Regions from separate parts of the Citricoccus sp. SGAir0253 genome, predicted to be linked through region 2. Evidence: riboswitches for the same ligand, from Rfam matches in the RefSeq annotation. Region 2 holds a riboswitch; each other region holds the start of a gene.
What was found. Region 2 has a riboswitch for S-adenosylmethionine ahead of E7744_RS13640 (AMP-binding protein). Riboswitches for the same ligand answer to the same signal wherever they lie in the genome.
Positions count from the first base shown of each region.

Region 1 (5,910 bases), 670 kb from region 2:
TGTAGATCTCCGGGCGGTAGATCTTCTGGAACGCCTCCATGGTGCTGATGAGGCCGATGAGCGCCAGGCTGGAGTAGTCGTTGAGGAGGTCGCCCCGGAAGTAGAACGCCAGGGGCGCGACCGCGCCGGGGGGCATGAAGTAGCGGACCCGCAGCCCCATCTTCCCGAAGTACCGGTCCGTCAGGGAGGACTCGTCCTGCCCGTACTCGACGCCGAGGATCGGGTGGTGGTTCTCGAGCCGTCGGTACGTCTTGGTGCTCGAGACGCTGATGCAGATCACGGGCGGCTGGGGGAAGCGCTCGCGGTAGGCCTCGGAGTCGAGGAAGTGCGTGAACAGCTTCCCGTGCAGGTCCCCGAAGTCGTCGGGCACGCTGGACCGCGGCGCCCTCGCGTGGTGTTCGGGCAGCACCACGCTGAAGTCGTAGTCCCGGAGGTAGGACGAGAAGTTGTTCCCCACGATCCCGTCGACGCGCACGCCGGACACCGTGTCCCGGATCCCCACGTCGAGCATCTCGATCAGGGGGAACGCCACGTCCTCGCCGCCGTCGTCGCCGCCGGCGAGGTGCAGGTCCACGGAGACGATGTCGATCTCCACGGCATAGCGGTCCCGCCCCGGATTGTCCCAGTGGGCCAGGTCGTTGAGGCGGCCGGTGATCATCGTCAGGGTGTTGCGCAGGTTCTGCCGGCGGTCCTCGCCGCGGGCCAGGTTCGCGAAGTTCGTCGTGCCGCGCGAGCTGGACGAGGGGCAGTAGTCCTCGTCGAAGCGGGTCGTGCGGATGCCGAACGTGAAGTCCTTGGTCTGGGTGATCTGGTGCATCTTGTCCTCACGCTCGGATGGGGGCCGACAGGTCCGCGGCGCGCTCCAGCGCCGCCTCGAGGTCCGCCTGCAGGTCGGCCACGTCCTCGACGCCCACGGACAGCCGGACCAGGTCGGCCGGCACCTCCAGGGCCGTGCCCCGCACGGAGGCGTGGGTCATCTCGGAGCAGTAGCAGATGAGGGACTCGACCCCGCCGAGGCTGACCGAGAGCGCGAACAGCTCGGTGGACTGGGCGAAGGCGCGCGCGGCGGCCTCTCCCCCGGCCAGCCGGACGGACACGATCCCGCCGTAGCCGTCCATCTGCCGGCTGGCCAGCTCGTGCCCGGGGTGCTCCGGCAGCCCCGGGTAGTAGACCTGCGCGATCTGCGGCCGGCCCTGCAGCCAGCCGGCCAGCTCCGCGGCGTTCGCGCCGTGCCGGTCCATGCGCAGCCCCAGGGTCTTCAGCCCGCGGGCGGCGAGGTAGCTGTCCTGCGGGCCGGCCACCGCTCCGGCGGCGAACTGCTGGTAGCCGACCGCCTCGGCCAGTCCCTGCCCCCGGTACTCCCGGTCGGCCACCACCACGGCCCCGCCGAGGACGTCCGAGTGCCCACCGATGTACTTGGTCGTGGAGTGCACCACCGCGTCCGCGCCCAGGTCCAGGGGCCGCTGCAGGTACGGGGAGGCGAAGGTGTTGTCCACCACGAGCAGGGCCCCGGCCCGGTGGGCGATCTCCGCCCAGGCCGCCAGGTCCGCGATGCCCAGCAGGGGGTTCGAGGGGGTCTCCACCCACAGCACGGCGGTGGTGCCGGGGCGGACCGCCGCCGCGACCGCCGTGGGGTCGGTGATGTCCACAGGGGTGTTCTGGATGCCCCACGGGCCGAGGACGCCGTTGATGAGCCGGTTGGTTCCGCCGTAGCCGTCCCCGCCCAGGACCACGTGGTCCCCGGGGCGCAGCACCGAGCGCAGCAGGGCGTCCTCGGCGGCCAGCCCGGAGGCGAACGCGAACGCCCGGCTCCCGTGCTCCAGCGCCGCCAGCTGGGTCTCGAAGCCGTTGCGCGTGGGGTTGGACCCGCGGCTGTACTCGTGCCCGCCGCGCAGCACGTTGATGCCGTCCTGGACGAAGGTGCTGGTCTGGTAGATGGGCGGCACGACCGCCCCGGTCAGCGGGTCCGGCTCCTGGCCGGCGTGCACCGCCGTCGTGTTGAAGCCCTGCCGGGTGCCCTGCGCGGTGCCCGTGCTCGCGGTGTGGTCCAGGAGGGTCATCTCAGCGCACCTCCCCGGCCAGGGCGGAGGCCGGCACGGCGGCCGGTGCGGAGGCCGGCACGGTGGCCAAGGCGTGGTCGAGGTCCGCGATGAGGTCCTCCGGACACTCGAGCCCGATGGACAGCCGGATCGTGGTCTCGCCGATCCCCGCGGCCTCGCGGCGGTCCGGGGCGAGGCGACAGTGGGTCATGGTGGCGGGATGACAGACGAGCGAGCGCACGTCCCCCACGTTGGCCACGAGCTGGAACAGCTCCAGCGCGTCGATGAACGGGCCCACGGCCTCCGGTCCGGCCGCCAGGTCGAAGGAGAACACCGAGCCGGTGCCGTGCGGGAAGTCCCGCGCGGCGAGGGCGGCGCTGGGGTGCCCGGGGATCCCCGGATGGTGGACGCGCCCGACGGCGGGGTGCCCGGCCAGGTGCTCGGCCACCGTGAGGGCGGTGCTCCCGTGCCGGGCCACGCGGACCTCGAGGGTCTCCAGGCCCTGGATGAACTGCGCGGCGCTGGCCGGGGCCAGGGACGGGCCGAGGTCGTGCAGGAACTTGCTGCGGGCCAGCGCGAGGTACGCGCCCCGGCCGTGCCGGTCGACGAGCGCCTGCCCGCCGTAGCGGGCCTTGGGCCGGGCCAGCTGCGGCCACCGCTCGGGGGCCGCGCCGTAGTCGAACGTCCCGCCGTCCACGATCGCCCCGCCGAGCACCGTGCCGTGCCCGCCGAGGAACTTCGTCGCGGAGTGCACCACCACGTCGGCGCCGTGCTCCAGCGGGCGGTACAGGGCCGGCGTCGCGAGCGTGCTGTCCACGACCACCGGCACGCCGGCGGCGTGGGCGAGGTCCGCCAGCGCGGGCAGGTCCGGCAGGGTGGCCAAGGGGTTGGTGATGGCCTCGAGGAAGAACGCGCGGGTGTCCGGCCGGATCGCCGCGGCCCAGGCCGGCGGGTCCGCGGGGTCGGCGAAGGTGACCTCGATGCCGAAGTCGGCGAACGTGTCCGTCAGCAGGTCCACGGTGCCCCCGTAGAGCTGGCTGGAGGCGACCAGGTGCCGCCCGGAGTGCAGCAGGGTCAGCAGGGACAGGGCGACGGCGGCCTGGCCCGTCGCGGTGCCGATGGCCCCGATCCCGCCCTCGAGGGCGGCCAGCCGGTTCTCGAAGACGGCCACGGTGGGATTGCCCGTCCGGCTGTAGGTGAAGCCCGGGGTCTCCAGCCGGAACATGGCGGCCGCCGTGGCGTGGTCCGGGAAGCGGTAGGCCGCCGTCTGGTGGATGGGCACGGCAACCGGCCAGTGCGGGGCCTCGGGCTCGTAGCCGGCGTGGACCTGGTGGGTGGCGTGGTGATGCATTCGATCCTCCATCGATCCTGGCGGTAGCACCGTGCCCGCCGGTCCCGGTGTCCCGGGGCCGGCCGACTGGTTGCTGCGGCGTCGTCGAGCCAGATCTCTCGGCCGCTCTGGATGGTGTGGTGGGTTCATCCCACTGGATGGGCCGCCCCGGAGTCCAACGGACGGGGGGCCGGGGCGTCACATTGCGGCACGCCCGGACGTTCCGGGCCGGACGGCCGCGCCCGGGCGCTCCGGCCGAGGCCAGGGGCCGGTTTGTGACCGGTTGTGACGCCCCGGCACCGGCCGCGTCGCCGGCCGCGTCGCCGGCCGCGTCGCCGGCCGGGTGGCCTACCGCGCCGGCTCGAGGACCCTCGCCTCGGCGGGCACGGGGTCCCGGCGGGACACCGCGAGCATCTCCTCGCGGGGGACGACCTTGACGCGTTCGCGCTCGACGGGGCCGGTGGCGGTGGCCTCGGCGCCCAGGGCGAGCTCGTGGGCGTCCAGGGCCAGCCACCCCTCCCAGGTGGTGTACTCCACCCCGCGCCCGGTGAGCAGGTCCAGGATCGCCTGCTCGTCCGGGTCCTGGGCGGTCCACAGCCCCGGCTGGTCCTCCAGCAGGCACCCGATGGTCTCCAGGGCGTCCCCCTTGGTGTGCCCGATCAGCCCCACCGGGCCCCGCTTGATCCACCCCGAGGCATACACCCCCGGCACCACCGCCCCGGCCTCGTCCAGCACCCGGCCGGCCTCGTTCGGCACCACCCCCCGGCCGGCGTCGTAGGCCAGCCCCGGCACCGGGGACCCGTGGTAGCCGATCGCCCGGTACACCGCCTGCACCGGGTAGTCGGTGTACTCCCCGGTCCCGGTCACGTTGCCGGTGCCGTCCAGTTCCATCCGCTCCATCCGCAGCCCGGCCACCGCCCCGTCGGCCCCGAGGATCTCCACGGGCTGCTGCAGGAAGTGCAGGTGCAGCCGCCGCGAGGCCGTGCCCGGGCGGTCCTCCTGCTCCATCAGCCAGTTCGTCAGCGTCCCGACCATGGTCTTGACCTGGTTGTTCGTGGTGGCCGCCTCCTCCGAGGCCGCGTCGAACTCGAAGTCCTCCGGGTACAACACGATGTCCACGTCCCTCGAGTGCGCCAGCTCGCGCAGCTCCAGCGGGGTGAACTTCACCTGGGCCGGGCCCCGGCGGCCGAACACGTGCACGTCCGTCACCGGGGACGAGGCCAGCCCGGCGTAGACGTTCTCGGGGATCTCGGTGACCAGCAGGTCCTCGGCGTGCTTGGACAGCATCCGGGCCACGTCCAGGGCCACGTTCCCGTTGCCGATCACCGCCACCTCCCGGGCGGTCAGCGGCCAGTGGCGGGGCACGTCGGGGTGCCCGTCGTACCAGGACACGAAGTCCGCCGCCCCGAACGAGCCTTCCAGGTCCACGCCCGGCACGTCGAGGTCGGCGTCCCGGATGGCCCCGGTGGAGACCACGACCGCGTCGTAGTGGCGGCGCAGGTCCTCCAGGGTCAGGTCGGTGCCGAAGTCCACCCCGCCCAGGAAGCGGATGTCCCCGCGGTCCAACACCTTGTGCAGGGCCTTGACGATGCCCTTGATCCGCGGGTGGTCCGGGGCCACCCCGTAGCGGATCAGCCCGTACGGGGCCGGGTACCGGTCGAACAGGTCGATGCTCAACTCGAAGTCCCGCTCGGCCTTGGTCAACAGGTCCGCGGTGTACACGCCGGCCGGTCCAGCGCCGATGATCGCCAGGCGAAGCGGGCGGCCCGGGGCGGGGGTGGGGACGGTCTCAGTCATGGATGTGCTCCTTGGGGGTCTCGTGCAGGACGGGGGGTGCGTAGGGGCTGAGCCGGACGACGTCCCCCACGACGATGACGGCCGGGTTCCGCACGCCGGTGCGCTCGGCCTGGGCGGCGATGGTCTCCAGGGTGCCGATGGTCACCCGCTGGTCCGGCATCCAGCCGCGCTCGACGACGGCCACCGGCGTCCCGGGGCCGAGGCCCCGGGAGCGCAGCAGGGCCGCGGTCCGTGCGAGCCGGCGGACGCCCATGAGCAGGACGAGGGTGTGGTCCGGCCGCGCGGGCAGATCGGCCAGGTCCTCGTGGCCGGTCACCACGGTGAACCCGGTGGCGGTGCCCCGGTGCGTGACGGGGATCCCGGCCGCGGCGGGGACGGAGACGGCACTGGTGACGCCCGGGACCACCTCCACGTCGATCCCGTGGTCCCGGCAGGACCGGGCCTCCTCTCCCCCGCGCCCCAGGACGTAGGGGTCCCCGCCCTTGAGGCGGACGACGAGGTGGCCCGCGCGGGCCTCCCGGACGAGGATGGCGTTGATCTCGTCCTGGCCGACCAGGTGGTTCCCGGGCGCCTTGCCGACCTCGATCACCCGGACGCCGGGCTCGAGGTCCTCGAGCAGCTCCCGGGGCCCGAGCCGGTCGGCGACGACGACGTCCGCGGTCGCCAGCAGCTGCCGGCCCCGCACCGTGATGAGGCCGCCCTCGCCGGGGCCGCCGCCCACCAGCGCCACCCGCCCGCAGGTCC
Region 1 is NZ_CP039424.1:465,265-471,174, reverse strand. Features, by position in the region: gene E7744_RS02120 (DUF1852 domain-containing protein) at 1-817, opposite strand, end outside; gene E7744_RS02115 (cystathionine gamma-synthase) at 825-2,060, opposite strand; gene E7744_RS02110 (O-acetylhomoserine aminocarboxypropyltransferase/cysteine synthase family protein) at 2,062-3,390, opposite strand; SAM riboswitch class I at 3,396-3,508, opposite strand; gene E7744_RS02105 (FAD-dependent oxidoreductase) at 3,718-5,166, opposite strand; gene cobA (uroporphyrinogen-III C-methyltransferase) at 5,159-5,910, opposite strand, start outside.
Region 1: linked by a shared signal. The riboswitch ahead of E7744_RS02110 (O-acetylhomoserine aminocarboxypropyltransferase/cysteine synthase family protein) and the one ahead of E7744_RS13640 (AMP-binding protein) in region 2 are both predicted to bind S-adenosylmethionine.

Region 2 (5,910 bases):
TTGAAGCGCTCGTCCGTCGGGCGCGGGGAGAGCACGGTGGCGCCGGTCTCGGACTGCCACCAGGTGTCCACCATGGGCACGCCCACCGAGCCGTCGCGCGGCACCCGGGCGCCGGCGTCGCCGGTCTCGGCCTGCAGGGCGGCGTCCAGCGCGGCGAGGCGGTCCCGGCCCACCTGGGTGCGGGCCCAGGTCCACGCCTCCGGGTTCACGGCCTCGCCCACGGTGCCGACGAGGCGGATGGAGGACAGGTCGTACTGCGCGGGGATGCCCTCGGGGAACCAGCCCATGAGCGAGCGGACGAGGGTGGGCGCGGTGTAGTAGCTGGTGACGCCGTAGCGCTCGATCACCTCGAAGTGCCGGCCGGGGTGCGGGGCGTTCGGCACGCCCTCGTAGATCACCTGCGTGACGCCGTTGGACAGCGGCCCGTAGATCTCGTAGGTGTGCGCGGTGACCCAGGCCAGGTCCGCGGTGCACCAGTGCACGTCCTTCTCCCGCTGCTCCGCGTCCGGGTTCGAGAACAGGTAGTCGTGGGACCAGGAGGCCTGCGTGAGGTAGCCGCCGGAGGTGTGCACCAGGCCCTTGGGCTGGCCCGTGGTGCCGGAGGTGTACATGATGAACAGCGGCGTCTCGGCGTCGAAGGCCTCCGGGACGTGGGTGTCCGGCTGGCGGTCCACGAGCTCGTGCCACCACACATCCCGGCCCTCGGTCCAGGAGATCTGCCCGGGCCCGTCCCCGGTCTCGGTGTGGCCGGTGCGGTCGAGCACCAGCACGTGCTCGATCGCGTTGTCCCCGGACACCGCCTCGTCCGCGTTGGCCTTGACCGGCACGGCCTGGCCCCGGCGGAACTGGCCGTCCGTGGTGACCAGCAGCTTCGCCCCGGTGTCCTCCACGCGGAAGCGCAGCGCCTCGGCGGAGAAGCCGCCGAACACGAGCGAGTGCACGGCGCCGATCCGGGCGCACGCCAGCGTGATGACGACCGTCTCCACGAGCACCGGCAGGTAGACGACCACGCGGTCGCCCTTCCCGATCCCGAGCTCCAGCAGGGCGTTGGCCGCCTTGCTGACCTCGCGCTGCAGCTGGGCGTAGGTCACGGCCCGGCGGTCGCCCGGCTCGCCCTCGAAGTACAGGGCCACCTTGTCCCCGCGCCCGGCGGCCACGTGGCGGTCCACGCAGTTCGCGGCGACGTTCAGGCGCCCGCCCTCGAACCAGCGGATCTCCGGGCCGCGCTCGGCCGCCGGGTCCGCGGGGGTCATCGAGTGCACGGTGTGCCACTCGGTGTCCCAGTCCAGCCGGCGGGCGGCGGCGTCCCAGAACGCGAGGCGGTCCTCCTCGCGGACGGGCGACCCGTCCCCGAGGCCGCCGTGCAGCAGTCCCGCGGGGCGGCCGGGGTGGACGGAGGGGTCGGCGGCGTCCACGACGGCGGCCGGCAGGGGAGCGGGCAGGGCGGCGGGAACGGTCGGTGCGGAGGCGTGGACAGGCACGGGAAACCTTCTTTCCATCGAATCTGGCGGTAGCACCTGGCGGGCCGGCGCACTGCCGGTCCCGCGGGTTGCTGCGGCGTCACGGAGCCAGATCTCTCGGCCGCTCGGGATGGTCGACTCCACTGTACGGCCGGTCCGGCCCCGGGCGCGAAACGGGTGACCGCGTGCTACGCGGCGGGCGGTGCCGAGGCGGCCGTCCCCGGGGAGGGCGCGGCGGAGGAGGGCTCCACCGCGCCTGCGTCCTCCCGGGCGCCCCCGGCGGCGCGGCGGGTCCCGGTGCCCTCGGTCAGGAGCACCGCAGCGGAGAACAGGCACAGGGCCACGGCGCCGAGCAGCAGGCCCGTCATCCCGTTCGCGGTGAGCCACGGCCAGACGACCGCGGCGAGCGCCACGAGGACCCCGGCGCCGGCCAGGGCCGTCACCCCGCGCTGGCGGCGGCGGCCCGGCGCGGCGAGGCGCCACTCGGACCGCGCGAGCGTCACCGCGGTCATGGCCAGCAGGTTCACGGCCATCCCGAGCCACACGGGATGCAGCCCGAGCAGGAACGCGGTGGGGTGGAAGCCGGAGGCCGCGTACCAGGCCAGCCCCGTGCCGAAGCCGGCCAGCATGGCGGCGAGGGCCGCGGACCGCGTGGCCAGGGGCCAGGCGAACGCGGCGAGGACGGGGGCCAGCGTGGCGCCGTTGCGCAGGGTCCACGCCATGACGTTCCACCACGCGGACTCCTCGGTGCGCAGCAGGGCGAAGGCGACCATGACCACCGTGAGCCCCACGAGCGCCACCCGGGTGTAGCGCACCAGCTGCGCCTCGGTGGCCCCGGGGTGCAGCGCGGAGCCGAGGTCGCGGCCCAGCGAGGTGGCCCCGGAGAACTGGCAGGGCCCGGCCCAGCCCAGGGCGCAGGCCCACAGGCCCACGAAGAACACGCCGGCCGCCCAGGGCGGCACCGTGCCGGTGACGTACTCGGCGATCGAGACCAGCGGCAGCGCGCCCCCCGGGGTGACGATCGCCGCGGCCACCCCCACGAGCACGCCGAGCACGAGCAGCGGGGCGCCCAGGACGGCGGCGCGCAGCAGGCCCCGCTGGCCGTCGGCCGGGGTGCGGGCGGACATCGACATCTGGAACGCGGCCTGGGCCAGCGGGACGTTGATGATGAAGGTGCCGAACCACGCCACGATCAGCGAGGTCCCGGCATTGACCGGGTCGAACATCTCCGGGCGCTCCGCCGCGAAGGCGGCCAGCCCGCCGGGGCCGGCCAGCCCCGGCTCGGCGAGCAGGGCCCACAGCCCCACGAGGAACATCAGCCCGATCATGACGACGTTCATGGTCTGGCTGAACCCGACCGAGCGCATCCCGCCGGAGGACAGGAAGCCCAGCAGCACCACGGCCGTGACGGCCACGGACAGCGGCAGGGACAGGTCCGTCACCACGGACAGCGCGGAGGCGAAGGCGATCGTGGTGGCCACGGAGTACATGGGGAAGGTGAGCCCGGTGATGACGGAGCCCACGGCCTTGGCGGCCCGGCCGAACCGGTCCCCGATGATGCCGGTCACCGTCACCACGAGCCGCTCCCGCAGGGGCTTGACCAGCAGCAGCGCGATGAGCAGCACCTGCACCGTCTCCGCGACGCCGTACCAGATCGCCGAGACGCCGGTCCGGTAGCTCAGCTCCACGATCGCGATGTAGGACGAGCCGGAGAACAGGCCGGTGATGCAGAACGCCACCGTCCAGGGCCCGAAGGAGCGGCCGCCCACGAAGAACCCGCCCCGGCCGGTCTCCCGGCGGCGCGTGACGATCCGCCCGCCGAGCACGAGCCAAGCGGTGTAGGCCAGGGCCAAGGCGATCGTCCACAGCCCCGCCGCGGTCATGCGCGCACCCTCGCGTCCGCCGCGCCCGCAGTGCCCGCGTCCGCCGCGCCCGCAGTGCCCGGGGCGCCGGCCCGCCCGGCCGGTGCGCCGCCGTCGGGCCCTCGGCGCACGTCCGCGTCCTCGCAGGTGAAGACAGGCTCCGGGGCGCCCACGGGCGCGTTCGGCACGGGATAGCCGAGGGCAAGGTTGCACGCGGCCTCGGCGTCGTGCGCCACGGTGCGCGCGGCGAAGGACCACGCCACGGTCAGGTCCACGTTCGCGTCCCGCAGCAGGTTCACGGCGGGGCAGGAATGCTCGACGGCGGCGGCGAAGTCCCGCAGGACCGCCGGGTCGGTCTCGGGGGTGCCGACGCAGACCTGCAGGCGGTAGGCGTGGAAGTAGGGCTGGACGTCCGCGGTGCCGGCCAGGCCGCGGCGGTCCTGGCGAGCCAGGGAGTAGGTGGAGATCCCGGTCAGCCCGAGGCCGCGCCGGGCGGCGGCCTGGTCGATCGTGACCGTGATGCAGGCGTCCACGGCGCCGGCGAGGTACTCCATGGGCGTGGGGGCCTCGTCGCGGCCCCCGATCGCCTCGGGCTCGTCCACGGTGAAGGCGAAGCCGCGGATCGCCACCCGCGTCTGCTGTCGTCCGGTCCAGGTCCCTGCGGCGCGCAGGGTCTTGGACTCGCTGTCCACGGGCGTCTCGGTGAATCGGGGCTGCACGCGGGTCATCCTAGGACCCGTCCGGGAACGGGAGGTGTCCGGGTGACGCCCCGCGTCCGGACGTGCGCCCACGCCCCGCGTCCGGGCGCCCGTCCTCGTCAGGGCCGGGACGGGCCTCCCGGCGGTGACTACCGGTCGGTGGGCAGCCCGGAGCCCTGCCAGGCCATCATGCCGCCGGCCATGGTGTCCGCGGTGTAGCCGGCCTGGTTGAGGGCCTCGGCCACGCGGGCGCTGCGGTTGCCGCTGCGGCACACGACGATCACGGGGCGGGACTGGTCCAGCTCGCCGAGCCGGGCGCCGAGCTGGCCCATGGGGATGTGCAGGGCGCCGGGGATCATCCCCTCGACGACCTCGAAGTCCTCGCGGACGTCGAGCACCTGGTCCTGGGCGCGGCGCTGGTTGGCATCGGTGATGGTGATCTCGGGCATGGGGCCTCCTGGGGCGGCGGGCCCCGCGGCGCGCCGCGGGGTCTCGGACGGGTTCGGTCGGAACCAGTATGCAAGATACCCCCAGGGGTATGCAAGTACCCTTAGGACGCGACTTTGCGGGCAGAATCCACCGGTGGCTTCTGCCCGCAAAGTCATGGGCGGGGAGGAGGGGAGGGGCGGCGGGGCCGGTCAGGTCCAGCGCCGGACCGCCCACCTCTCCACGAGGCCCAGGACGGCGTCGGTGGCCTTGCCGATCACGGCCAGCAGGATGATCGCCAGGACCAAGCGGTCGGTCCGCCCGTTGTTCTGCGAGTCCGTCAGCAGGAAGCCGAGTCCCATGGAGGAGGCGATCAGCTCGGCGGCCACGAGGAACAGCCACGCCTGGGCCAGGGCCAGCCGCAGGCCCGAGAACACGGACGGGGTCACCGCGGGCAGCTGCACCGTGCGCAGCAGCCGCAGGCCGTGGTAGCCGAACGCCCGCCCGGCCTCCACGAGGTGCGGGTCCACGTGGCGCAGCGCCGCGTGCACGGTGGTGAAGACCGGGAAGAACGCGCCGATCGCGATGAGCGTGATCTTGGAGTCCTCGCCGATCTTCATCCAGAGGATCAACAGCGGCACCCAGGCCAGGGACGGCACCGCCCGCACCGCCCCGACCAGGGGGGACAGGAGCGCATCGGCCCACGTGGACAGCCCCAGCACGGACCCGACCAGCAGGCCGAGCGCCCCGCCGATGGCGAAGCCCAGCAGCACGCGCTGCACCGAGATGGCGACGTGGTGCCCCAGCGAGCCGTCCGAGGCCAGCTGCACGCCGGCCTGCACCACGGAGGCCGGAGAGGGCAGTTGCACGGGGGAGAACACTCCCGCCGCGGTCGCCGCCCACCACGCGGTCACCAGCAGCACGGGGACCACGAGCCCGACGGCGGCCCGTCCGGCCGGCGTGCCGAGGATCCCGGGTGTGCCGGGGCCGGACCCCGTCCGGCCGCCGCGGCGGTGACCGGACGTCCTGCCGGACCGGGGCGCCGGACCGGCGGCGGCCGGCGTCGGGACGGACGTGCCCGCCGCCGCGGGCGAGGCGCCCACCGTGCCGGGCGGGACGGCGTGGTCGGGCGAGGCCGCGCGGCTCACCGGGTGGCCTCTTCGGCGTAGGCCGGCTCGAGCAGCTCGGCCAGGGCGGTGTCCACGTTGTCCTGGCTGGCGACGTCGCCGGTCTCCACGAGGATGGGCCCGACCCGCTCCAGCACGTCCAGCTGGTCCTGCCCGGGCACGGGGTCCACGTCCAGGTTCGAGCGCTCCTCGATGACCGTGGTGGCCACCTCCTCGTCCAGCCCGGCGACCTCGGCGAGGATCCGCGCCGTCTCCTCGGGGTTCTCCAGGGACCAGGCGCGCGCCTTCTCGTAGACGTCCACCACCGTCTGGGCCAGCTCGGGGGATTCCTCGAGGA
Region 2 is NZ_CP039424.1:3,119,973-3,125,882, reverse strand. Features, by position in the region: gene E7744_RS13640 (AMP-binding protein) at 1-1,481, opposite strand, end outside; SAM riboswitch class I at 1,493-1,597, opposite strand; gene E7744_RS13635 (sodium:solute symporter) at 1,649-3,343, opposite strand; gene E7744_RS13630 (OsmC family protein) at 3,340-4,041, opposite strand; gene E7744_RS13625 (rhodanese-like domain-containing protein) at 4,170-4,469, opposite strand; gene E7744_RS13620 (ABC transporter permease) at 4,659-5,417, opposite strand; gene E7744_RS13615 (aliphatic sulfonate ABC transporter substrate-binding protein) at 5,591-5,910, opposite strand, start outside.

Region 3 (5,910 bases), 240 kb from region 2:
CCCGGCCGCCTGACCGGGCCGCCGGTCGCCCGGGCGCCTCAGCCCAGGGCCCGCCGCACGGCGTCGACGATCTCCTCGGTGTCCGCGTGCGGGTCCACCACGGTCACCACGGCGACCGGCCGGGCCGTCGCGGCGGCGCCGGGCGACGCCCCGTAGCCCTCCAGCACCACGTGGATCAGCCGCCTGGCCCGGGCTGAGAACTCCTCCAGCACGCGGTCGTCGGGCGCCCGGAGCCACTGGCGCAGGTGGCTGTTGTGCAAGGCCACGCACGCGCCCGCCAGGGCGGCCGCCACGGGGGCGACGTCGTGCCCGACGCCGCTCCCGTCCCCCTCGGTGTTCCCCTCGCCGTCGCCGGACGCGGCCGTGCCCGCGAGTCGCTCGCGGAGCCAGCGGCGGAAGACCGCCTCGTAGTGGTGCGAGGTCAGCAGCTCCCGGTTGCGCAGGGCCTGGGACTGGCGCAGCAGCCGGTGCCGGGCCAGGGTGCGTTCCGGGTCGTCGAGGTGGTAGCGGAACACCAGCAGCAGTCCCTCGCGCAGCGCCGAGGCGGTGTCGTGCCCGGTCCGGTCGAGGAAGTCGCCGAGCCGGGCGAGCATGGCGGCGTGGTCGGCGAAGACCACGTCCTCCTTGCTGCCGAAGGTGCGGAAGAAGGTCGCCCGGCTCATCCCGGCCTCCCGGGCCAGGTCGTCCACCGTGGTGCGGTCCCAGCCGCGGGCGTCCAGGAGCCGCAGCAGGGCGGCGAGCGTGCTGGGGGCGGTGGCCGGGTCCATCCTGCTCCTCGGGTCATGGCGGGTGAGACGGAGTTGCTTGACATGATACCCAGTATCAGTGGATAGTGACGGAGATCACCGATCCGTCTCCCGGAGGACCGCATGACCGCCCTGGCCGAAGACCGCCCCGCCGCCCACGAACCCCTCACGCCGCTGGCCTTCCTCGGGCGCACGGCCGCCGTGTTCCCGGACCGGGAGGCGGTGGTGTACGGCGAGCGGCGCTCCACCTACCGCGAGTTCGCGGCCGAGGTGCAGCGGCTGGCCAAGGCCCTCCGGGCGCGGATCGAGCCCGGCCAGACGGTCGCGGTGATCGCGCCCAACGTCCCCGCCATGCTCGCGGCCCACTTCGCCGTGCCGCTGGCCGGGGGCGTGCTGAGCCCCCTCAACCCGCGCCTGACCTCCCGCGAGCTGGAGTACATCCTGGAGCACTCCGAGGCCCGGGTGGTGCTCGCGGACGGCGACGTGGCGGCCACGGTCCGCGAGGTCGTGCAGGACCTGCCGCACCGGCCGCTGGTCGTGGAGATCGTGGACGACCAGGCCGGCCACGCGGACCCCCGCGGGACCGACGCCGGCGCCCTCGCCTACGAGGACTTCCTCGCCCAGGGGCCCGCCGGGCCGGACCTGCCGTGGCGGGTGGAGGACGAGGAGTCGCCGATCACGCTCAACTACACCTCGGGCACCACCGGCCCGCCCAAGGGCGCGGTCTACACCCACCGCGGTGCCTACCTGGCGGCCCAGGGGGCGGTGTTCCACAACGGCTACACCGGGACCACCCGCTACCTGTGGACGCTGCCGATGTTCCACTGCAACGGCTGGTGCACGCCGTGGGCGGTGACCTCCGCGGGCGGCACGCACGTGTGCCTGCGCGCGGTGCGCCAGGACGCCATCTGGGACGCGTTCGACCACGAGGGCATCACGCACCTGTGCGGGGCGCCGGTCGTGTGCGCCATGATCCACGAGTCCGGGCGTGCCCGCCCCCTGGACCGGGAGCTGCGGATGACCACCGCGGGGGCCGCCCCGCCGCCGTCGGTCATCGAGGCGCTCGAGGCGCTCAACATCACCCCCGTGCACGTCTATGGCCTCACCGAGGTGTACGGGCCGTTCACCATCTGCGAGCCGCAGCCGGCGTGGGCGGGGCTGCCCGCCGCCGAGCGGGCCCGGCTGATGGCCCGCCAGGGCGTGCCGATGGTGCACGCCGGCGAGGTCGCCGTCATGGACGCCGAGCTGAACCGGCTGCCCGCGGACGGCACCACCCTGGGCGAGGTGGTCCTGCGGGGCAACGGTGTCATGCGGGAGTACTTCAAGAACCCCGAGGCCACCGCCGAGGCCTTCCGCGGCGGCTGGTACCACACGGGCGACCTCGGCGTGATGCACCCGGACGGTTACGTCCAGCTGATGGACCGGGCCAAGGACATCATCATCTCCGGGGGCGAGAACATCTCCTCGATCGAGGTCGAGTCCGTGCTGCACGCCCACCCGCGGGTGTCCGACGTGGCCGTCGTCGGGGTCCAGGACGACAAGTGGGGCGAGCGCCCCGTGGCCTTCGTGGTGGCCGAGGCCGGGGCGCCGGTGACCGCCGAGGAGCTCCGCGCCCACTGCCGGGAGTCGCTCGCCGGGTTCAAGGTGCCGGACCGCGTGACGTTCGTGGATGAGCTGCCGCGCACGGCCACCGGCAAGATCCGCAAGACCATGCTGCGCTCCCTCCGGGACGAGGAGCCGGCGTCCCCGGCGAGGTCCTGAGCGGGACGACGGCCCCCGGGCCGCCGGCCGGGTGGTGACGGCCGCGCCAGCGGGCGGAGGGAACCCCCTCGTCACGAGGCCCCGTGTGACGTCATCGGACGTCACACGGGGCCTCGTGCGCCCCGGGCGCCGGCCTCCGTGACGGTGGACGGCGAAACATGACCCGGGCCCTTGGGGCCACGGGCCCCGCCCCCTAGGGTGGCAGCAGAATCACGAGATCCGGTGACAAGCCCTGGCTGGCCGGACGGCAACCCTCTCGCCGTAGTGGGGTGCTCCAGGTGAGGATTCGGCCCGGTCGCGCATGGCGGCGCGGGCAAGTACGGCACCCCGCGGTCCCGACGCCCGGACCGTTCGCGTGGTGCCCGGACCGAGAGGCGACCATGACCGACACGACCCGACCCGAGCGCACCGCCGCCCCCGGAACGCCCCGCCCGGACGGCAGTAGCGCGACGCTGGCCGGCGGGCCCCCGCTGCCGGGAGACCTGCCCACCTTCGCGGACCTGTGGGCCGCCACCGCGGGGGGCGCCCCGACGGACGCCCAGCTCACCGCCCACTTCGCCCCCGTCTTCGCGGCCATCGCGGCCGGGGCGGCCCAGCGGGAACTGGACCACGAGCTGGCCTTCGCCGCGATCGAGGCCCTGCGCGCCTCCGGCTTCACCCGCGTCCGCCTGGCCCGCGAGCACGGGGGCATCGGGGCGAGCCTGCCTCAGCTCGCCGGCCTGCTGGTGGACCTGGCCGCCGCGGACTCGAACCTCCCGCAGGCCCTGCACGGGCACTTCATGTTCACCGAGCAGCACCAGAACGAGTCCCAGGGCGCGGTCTCCGAGTGGTGGCTGGCGGAGGTGGCGGCCGGGCGGATCTTCGGCAACGCGCTCGTGGAGCTCCCCCCGGCCGCCGGTTCCCGGCCCGTGCTGTGGACCGATGCCGATCCGGACACCGCCCAGGCCGCCTCGGCCGTCGGGAGCCCAGAGGTCGCCGAGATCACGGGGGACAAGTTCTACTCCACCGGGGCGCTGTTCGCCGACCACCTGCTCGTGACCGCCACGCGGCCCGGCCGGGAGGACGAGGGGCCGGTGTTCGCGATCGTGGACGCCGGCCACGAGGGGGTGCGCCGGATCGACGACTGGAACGGCTTCGGGCAGCGGCTCACCGCCTCGGGCACCACCACCTTCGACCGGGTGCCCGTGCGGGCCCACCGGACCCAGGAGTTCAACGTCCCCACGGGCGTGCTGGCCTACCCGGTGCTGTGGGTGGTGCTCTCCGCCACGCAGGCCGGGATCGGGGCGGCGGCGCTGGCCGCGATCACCGACTTCGTGCGGGCGCGCCGCCGCACCTACGACCACGCCCTGGCCGAGACCCCCGCCGAGGACCCGCTGGTGCACCAGGTCATCGGCGCGGTCTCGGCGAAGGTCTCCGCCGCCCGGCACGTCGTGACGTCCGCCGCGGCCGTGGTCGAGGAGTCCTTCCGGCAGGTGCGCGGCCACCGGGACCTGGAGGACCCGGTGGTCCTCGAGGCCCACGCCCGCGCCAACGTGGCCCTGTCCGAGGCCAGCCTCGTGGTCTCCGAGCTGGTGCTGGAGGCCACCAACCAGGTCTTCGAGTGCGGCGGCGCCTCGGCCACGGACGCCGCGCGGCAGCTGCACCGGCACTGGCTGAACGCGCGCACCATCGCGAGCCACACCCCGCTGGTCTACCGCACCCGGGCGGTCGGCGACTACCGCCTCAACGGGACCGTCCCGCCGTTCCACTCCACCGCCCGGAACTCCGCCCCCGCCGGCCCCTGAGCCGGTCCGGGACCCGTCCGCCCGGACGGGCCTGCCCTCGAGCACCCCGACCCCAGACCACCACGGAAGGACCAGAGCAATGACCCTGACCCACGACCCCGCGGCGACCACCCCGACCGCCGGGACCACCGCCACCGCCACCGACCCCGCCCAGGACGCCGCCGCGCAGGCCGCCCGCCTGGCGGCGGTGCGCGAGCGCCTCGCCCCGGTCTTCGCCTCCATCGCGGAGAGCGCCGCCGAGCGCGAGGCCGGGCGCATCATCGACCGCGACGCCGTCCGTCGCCTCGCCGAGGCGGGCTTCACCTCCCTGCGGGTGCCGGTGGAGTACGGCGGCTCCGGGCTCACGTTCGCGCAGTCGGCCGGGCTCATCGTCGAGCTCGCGGCCGCGGACTCCAACCTGACCCAGGCGCTGCGCGCCCACCTGATCAACCAGGAGAACGTGCTGGGGCACCCGGACCCGGCGTTCCGCGACCGGTGGCTGCGCCGCCTGGGCGAGGGCGCCGTCGTCGGGAACGCGGTGACCGAGATCGACAACGCGGTGGGGGAGGGCACCACCCGGCTCGTGCAGGACGCCGGGGGCACGTGGCGGCTCAACGGCACCAAGTACTACTCCACCGGCTCGCTGTACGCCGACTGGATCATCGTGGCCGCCGTGGACGCCCACGGCGAGGAGATCGCCGCAACGGTGCCGGTGGACGCCCCCGGGGTGACCCTGCTGGACGACTGGGACGGCTTCGGCCAGCAGCTGACCGCCTCCGGCACCACGGTGTTCGAGGACACCCCCGTGGACCCGGCCGAGGTCTACCGCGGCGGCCTGGACGACGGCACCCGCGTGGCCACCGGCCAGGCCTCGTGGCAGTTCCTGCACCTGGCCTCGCTCACGGGCATCGCCCAGGCCGTGGTGCGGGACTCGGCCGCCTACGTGCGCGGCCGCCGCCGGTCCTTCAGCCACGGGGTCACCGAGCTGCCGCGGGACGACGCCCAGGTGCTGCAGGTCATCGGCGAGGTCTCCGCCTCCGCCTTCGCCGTCCGCGCCGCGTTCGACGCCGTGGTCGCCGCGCTCGGGGACGTCCTCGAGCGCGAGGCCGCCGGCGAGGCGCTCCCGGAGGAGGACGTCAACGCCCTGTACATCCGCGTCTACCAGGCCCAGCAGGTCATCGCGAAGACCGTGCTGGAGGCCGCCACCCGCTGGTTCGAGGTGGGCGGGGCCTCCGCCACGAGCTCGGCGAAGCGGTTCGACCGGCACTGGCGCAACGCCCGGGTGCTGGCCAACCACAACCCGCTGATCTACCGCGCCCGCTACATCGGCGACTGGGAGGTCAACGGGACCCCGCCGGGACGGGCCTACCGCATCGGCTCCGCCTGAGCGGCGGTCCGGCCCGGGCCCGCACCGCCCGGCGTCCCGCCCCGGCCGTCCGGCGTCCGGAACGGGGACGCCGGGCGGCCGGAGCGCCGGACCCGCCGCGGCCGCCGTCGGGACCCCGCCCCGGCTACCGGGACGCGGCGTAGTAGCGCCCGAGCACCGCGTCCTTGAGGTCCCAGAACGTGCCGTCCTCGATGGCGGCGCGCATGCGGTCCACGAGGCGCACCGTGAACCGCTCGTTGTGGATGGAGATCAG
Region 3 is NZ_CP039424.1:2,880,988-2,886,897, reverse strand. Features, by position in the region: gene E7744_RS12600 (queuosine precursor transporter) at 1-13, shown strand, start outside; gene E7744_RS12595 (TetR/AcrR family transcriptional regulator) at 39-767, opposite strand; gene E7744_RS12590 (long-chain-fatty-acid--CoA ligase) at 870-2,507, shown strand; SAM riboswitch class IV at 2,716-2,833, shown strand; gene E7744_RS12585 (acyl-CoA dehydrogenase) at 2,888-4,291, shown strand; gene E7744_RS12580 (acyl-CoA dehydrogenase family protein) at 4,371-5,657, shown strand; gene tgt (tRNA guanosine(34) transglycosylase Tgt) at 5,782-5,910, opposite strand, start outside.
Region 3: linked by a shared signal. The riboswitch ahead of E7744_RS12585 (acyl-CoA dehydrogenase) and the one ahead of E7744_RS13640 (AMP-binding protein) in region 2 are both predicted to bind S-adenosylmethionine.